DNA from 2 places in the Kluyvera intermedia genome. Region 2 is predicted to be linked to the other one. Evidence: predicted binding sites of a transcription regulator. Region 2 holds the regulator's gene; the other holds the start of a gene.
What was found. Region 2 encodes LexA, which represses DNA repair genes until DNA is damaged. Its sites were predicted from a motif close to TNCTGTATGTACATACAGNA; they were not measured.

Region 1 (3,211 bases), 1.4 Mb from region 2:
TTATCGTGGTGACGGGCGTGTTGTTCTTTGCTTTTCGCAACGTGCAATATGCCCACGCCACGATGTTCATCACGCTGCTGGTGCTGCTGTGCTTTAACCTACTTGGTGAAGGATTTGAAGTCGCGCTGCCACGCGTAATTGATACCCTGATTGGCTGCGGGATTGCCTGGTTTGCAGTGAGCTTTATCTGGCCAGATTGGAAATTCCGCAACCTGCCTCGGGTACTTGAGCGCGCAGTTAATGCCAACTGCCGTTATCTTGATGCCATACTTGAGCAGTATCACCAGGGGCGTGATAACCGGCTCGCTTACCGGATAGCGCGTCGTGATGCGCATAATAGAGATGCCGAACTGGCCTCGGTCGTATCGAATATGTCTACCGAACCCAACGTCACCGCTGAAATGCGAGAAACGGCTTTCCGCTTACTGTGTCTGAACCATACTTTAACCAGCTATATCTCCGCGCTGGGCGCCCACCGGGAGAAATTAACTTCACCAGAAATTCTGGCTCTTCTGGACGACGCTGTCTGTTATGTCGACGATGCTCTGCATCACCTCCCTTCAGATGAAGAACGGGTTCAGCAGGCACTCACCGGGTTATCGGCACGGATCAATCATCTTGATCCTCGCCCGGACAGCAAAGAGCCATTGGTTCTGCAACAAATAGGTCTGATGATTTCACTGTTACCGGAAATCTGTCGGCTACAAAAGCAGGTTCTGGTCTAATACCTGCGTTTAGTTCTTGTGGGTGCGATTGCGCACCCACTCTTCCAGCTCCTGACGCTTTAGCGCCGGGAGTGCAGCAGCATGCACACCCTGAATGGCTCCCTCCAATGAGTAAATGACATTGGAACTTATCTGTTTACGTTTTTGACGAAGAAGCAACCACACCGTTTTCGCCCCCATTTGTTGCAACGCCCGGACATCCTTAATACCCGCTTCATGCAACAGCAATTCCATATGAAAAGAGAGATTGGGTAAATCTTTTAATCGCTGCGGATGCTTTTGATGGGACTTTTCACGTCGCGCATCCTCTAGTGAAAACAGCCCCAGTTGCAATAAAACAGGTTTGTTGGCCCAGAGAGCATCATCTACTTTGAAATACTTAAGCTGAAGCGAGCTTCCTCGTTTACGTAACATCAATAATGGCGGCGAGTGCTGAGTCTGATAAATGGCGGTTTTTTCGCACATCCTCAAATACAGCTCCCCCTCCGCAACCATTGCGAAAACCGTGTCGTCAACGGCAAGGCTGTAACCACCAAACAGCGCTCGTGACCTGACTTTTCCTAACACCGCAAAATATTCCTGGGATTGATAAATCCGTTTATATGATATTACCTTCATGATTAATCCTTAATAATCATGGACATGAATCCATTAAATTCGTTAACGGAACACATAATTAGCAACATAAGGAAGTTCACGCAGGACGGCAAGGTGAATTTCGCCTCCCAGGTAATTAGTGTGCAATTTTGCGAGTTGCTTTCAGAAAATGAGGTTGATCTTTAACATACAGGGTAGTACTGTATATGCATACAGTAACCCACAAGGTTGGATTAGCTATGTATACTTCTGGTGTTGTAAATCGTTCTTCCGCGGCTGCCGTCAACACGGCTTCACAGACCTATACCCCGGTAGAAAATACTTCTGCCGCTTTAATCAGCGAAGTGCTCTATCGCGAAGATCAGCCCATGATGGCGCAGATGTTACTGCTACCATTACTTCAACAACTGGGGCAACAATCGCGCTGGCAGCTGTGGCTCACCCCGCAGCAAAAACTGAGCCGTGAGTGGGTACAGTCGTCTGGCCTACCATTAACCAAAGTTATGCAGCTGCGCCAGATGTCACCGTGCGACATGCTTGATTCGATGGTTCGTGCATTGCGCACTGGAAATTATAGTGTTGTTATTGGCTGGTTGACGGAAGAATTGTCATCAGATGAGCATGCTCGTTTATTAAGCGCCGCCGAAGAAGGGAACTCGATGGTGTTCATTATGCGACCAGTTCAGTCGACTTCTCACCCCACTGGACAATTTAATGGGCTAAAAATTCACTCAAATTTGTACCATTAAGTAAAAATAGGATTTTTCTGAGTAATTTTTTCGAAACTTTTTTATCTCGTAGATTTCCTGATGGTTTTTGCGCAGAAGGCTTGTCTGGTGCGGTTTTCAGTGTTTTTCACTGTTTAATTTTTCAACATAAATGTTAAATATTGCGTACACAACTCTTTTTTTTTCATAAGCCTGACGGAGTTCACACTTGTAAGTTTCGAACGACGTTGTAGACTTTACATCGCCAGGGGTGCTCAGCTTACACCGCAGATATCTGCTAAGTAATTCACTAAGCCACGCCCCCGGTGGAAGGATTTAACCGTGAGTCTACTTAGAACTTCATGGCAAATTTTGGATGATAACGAGGCGCAAAAAATGAAAAAGACAGCTATCGCGATTGCAGTGGCACTGGCAGGCTTCGCTTCTGTAGCGCAGGCCGCTCCGCAAGACAACACCTGGTATGCTGGTGGTAAACTGGGTTGGTCCCAGTTCCATGACACTGGCTGGTACCAGAGTGACCTGAACAACAACGGTTCAACCCACAACAGCCAGCTGGGCGCAGGCGCCTTCGGTGGTTATCAGGTTAACCCGTATGTTGGTTTCGAAATGGGTTACGACTGGCTGGGCCGTATGGAATATACCGGTAGCCAGACTAACGGTGCTCTGAAAGCTCAAGGCGTTCAGCTGACCGCTAAACTGGGTTACCCAATCACTGACGATCTGGACATCTACACCCGTCTGGGTGGTATGGTTTGGCGTGCAGACTCCAGCAACAACATCGCTGGCGATCACCACGACACCGGCGTTTCCCCAGTATTCGCTGGCGGCGTTGAATGGGCAATGACCCGTGACATCGCTACCCGTCTGGAATACCAGTGGGTTAACAACATCGGCGACGCAAACAGCGTTGGCGTACGTCCAGACAACGGCATGCTGAGCGTAGGTGTTTCCTACCGTTTCGGCCAGCAGGATGCAGCAGCTCCAGTAGTTGCTCCAGCTCCAGCTCCAGCGCCAGAAGTACAGACCAAACACTTCACCCTGAAGTCTGACGTTCTGTTCACCTTCAACAAATCTACCCTGAAACCAGAAGGTAAGCAGGCTCTGGACCAGATGTACAGCCAGCTGAGCAACCTGGATCCGAAAGACGGTTCCGTAGTGGTT
Region 2 (3,211 bases):
GCAGCCCGCCAGACCTCCAGCAATTTGCTACCATCCCGCGCGCCGTAGGCCTGCCCGGAATGCGCTTCTACCGCATAGGCGAAGCCGTCCAGTGCATAGGCCGTGAAGGTCAGCATGGTCATCAGCACCGCATTCACCGCCACCACGTCGCTACCAAGACGCGCGCCAAAAACGGTCACGGCACCAAAGCAAAGCTGGAGCAGCAACGAGCGCAGCATGATGTCGCGGTTCAGCGCCAGCAAGCGGCGGAAGTCACCCGCCCAGGCGGTTTTGAGCATTGCCCAGGAAATCCCGCGCATCACCAGCACCTTACGCACCATGCCCAATCCCACCAGCAAGGTAGCGTATTCGGCAATCGCCGTTGCCAGCGCCGCGCCCTGCACGTTCATGTGTAGCCCCATAACCAGCCACAGATCGAGCACAATGTTCAGAACGTTACCGACCACCAGTAGCACTACGGGCGCTCGCGCATATTGCACGCCGAGCAACCAGCCCAGCAGTACGAGGTTTGCCAGTGATGCCGGAGCGCTTAGCCAACGGATGGAAAGAAAACGCCGCGCCTGCTCCAGCACTTCACCGCTCCCTCCGACGATGGACAGCGCCAACTCAATCAATGGATTTCTGAAGAGGACAATCAGCAATCCGGCCCCCAGCGCCAGCAGCAGCGGCTGCACCAGCGCACGAGCCAGCGCCTGCGGATTTTTGGCGCCAAACGCCTGTGATGTCAGGCCAGTAGTGCTCATACGTAAAAACAGCAATAGCATGAACAGGAAACTGGTCGCAGTGGCGCCAATCGCCACGCCGCCGAGGTAAACGGGACTGTCGAGGTGACCAATAACCGCGGTATCCACCAGCCCCAGAAGAGGAACGGTGATGTTGGAGAAGATCATGGGAAGCGCCAGGCGCCACAGGGCCTTATCGGCGGAAGTCAGAAGCGGCATGTGTGTATACCAGAAAGAAAAAAGGCTGTGATAGCGAAAGCCTCACAGCCGTTTAAGACAGGGGAAGAGTTACAGCCATTCACCGTTGCGGATAACGCCAACGGCTAGCCCTTCAATCGAGAAGTTCTGCTGACGCAGATCGACCACGATAGGGGAAAATTCGCTGTTTTCGGGCAGCAATTCGACGACGTTACCCTGTTTTTTCAGGCGTTTCACCGTCACTTCTTCGTCGATACGCGCCACCACAACCTGGCCGTTACGCACGTCCTGAGTTTTATGCACAGCGAGCAGATCGCCATCCATAATCCCGATATCTTTCATCGACATGCCGCTCACCCGAAGCAGAAAATCTGCGCTCGGTTTGAACAGCGAAGGGTCAACCTGGTAGTGCCCTTCAATGTGCTGCTGCGCCAGCAGCGGTTCGCCCGCCGCCACACGGCCTACCAGTGGCAGGCCCGTTTCTTCTTCCACCAGCAGGCGGATGCCGCGAGAGGCGCCTGAGACAATCTCAAGAACCCCTTTACGCGCGAGCGCTTTAAGGTGTTCTTCAGCAGCGTTCGGGGAACGGAACCCCAAGCGCTGAGCAATTTCCGCACGTGTTGGCGGCATGCCCGTCTGGCTGATGTGATCCCGGATGAGATCAAACACCTCTTGCTGCCTGGTCGTTAATGCTTTCATTCCGCCCCCTGGGTGTATATACAGTTATGCTGTGAGTATATACAGCTAGTGTCTATTTTGGAACCATAAAACACGCAAAATCAGGCAGTTTTCACAGCTTTAGTGGAAATGCGCCCACAACAGGATGCCCCAGGTGAGAAGCGCGACGAAAATCGACAGTAGCACCGCCGCCGATCCCATGTCTTTCGCACGCCCCGACAGTTCGTGATGCTCCGAACCAATACGGTCAACTACCGCTTCCAGTGCACTATTGAGAATTTCCACTATCATCACCAACAGGACGGAGCCGATAAGCAGCACGCGGGTGATGGGATCAACATCCAGCCAGCAGGCGATGATAATCGCCACGACCGAGGCGGCCCCTTCCTGGCGGAAGGCAGCTTCGTTGATCCATGCCGCGCGAAATCCTTTCCAGGAATAGCCTGCAGCTTTGATGATTCGGGTGAGCCCAGTGGTATTATTGGCCATCTAAAGAACCTTTTTCATTTATACGTCTATGACAATGCGTGTTATGAAGCGGTAGAACAGAAATTCTGCCGACTTTCTGATATTCTTGCCGCGCATTTGCATGATTAACCAGAGGCTTTACATCGTTTATGTCCGGCTGGCCACGAATTTACTACAAATTACTGAATTTACCATTAAGTGTTCTGGTAAAGAGCAAGTCTATTCCGGCAGAACCTGCCCAGGAATTGGGGCTTGATACATCACGTCCAATTATGTACGTCCTGCCTTATAACTCTAAGGCCGACTTACTGACGCTGCGCGCCCAGTGTCTGGCGCACGAGCTTCCCGATCCGCTCGAACCGTTAGAAATCGACGGCACCCTGCTGCCGCGCTACGTGTTCATTCACGGCGGCCCGCGCGTCTTCACTTACTACACGCCGAAAGAAGAGTCGATTAAGCTGTTCCACGACTACCTCGATCTGCACCGTAGCAATCCAAATCTGGATGTGCAAATGGTGCCGGTGTCGGTGATGTTTGGGCGTTCTCCAGGTCGCGAGAAAGGCGAGGTGAATCCACCTCTGCGGATGCTGAACGGCTTCCAGAAATTCTTCGCCGTCTCCTGGCTGGGGCGCGATAGCTTCGTGCGTTTCTCCCCGTCCGTCTCACTGCGCCGCATGGCCGATGAACACGGCACGGATAAGACCATCGCCCAAAAACTGGCGCGTGTGGCCCGTATGCACTTTGCTCGTCAGCGCCTGGCAGCAGTAGGTCCACGCCTGCCTGCACGTCATGACCTGTTCAAAAAACTGCTGGCGTCAAAAGCGATTGCCAAAGCGGTAGAGGACGAAGCACGCAGCAAAAAAATCTCCCACGAAAAAGCGCAACAGAATGCCATTGCGCTGATGGAAGAGATTGCCGCTAACTTCTCCTACGAAATGATCCGTCTGACCGACCGTATCCTGAGTTTTACCTGGAACCGTCTGTATCAGGGGATTAACGTCAATAACGCCGAGCGCGTACGCCAGTTGGCGCACGACGGGCATGAGATTGTTTATGTGCCCTGCCACCGCAGTCACATGGACTATCTGCTGCTCTCTTACGTGCTCTACCACCAGGGGCTGGTGCCGCCACATATCGCTGCCGGT

Region 1: a site for LexA is predicted at 1,521-1,540, ahead of sulA (SOS-induced cell division inhibitor SulA). Genes of this name have one in related genera too.

Annotation. Positions count from the first base shown of each region.
Region 1 covers NZ_CP139986.1:3,016,553-3,019,763, forward strand. The annotation lists gene yccS (YccS family putative transporter) at 1-725, shown strand, start outside; gene U0026_RS14700 (TfoX/Sxy family DNA transformation protein) at 735-1,343, opposite strand; gene sulA (SOS-induced cell division inhibitor SulA) at 1,562-2,071, shown strand; gene ompA (porin OmpA) at 2,426-3,211, shown strand, end outside.
Region 2 covers NZ_CP139986.1:4,387,072-4,390,282, forward strand. The annotation lists gene dinF (MATE family efflux transporter DinF) at 1-941, opposite strand, end outside; gene lexA (transcriptional repressor LexA) at 1,011-1,619, opposite strand; gene U0026_RS21120 (diacylglycerol kinase) at 1,719-2,087, opposite strand; gene plsB (glycerol-3-phosphate 1-O-acyltransferase PlsB) at 2,216-3,211, shown strand, end outside.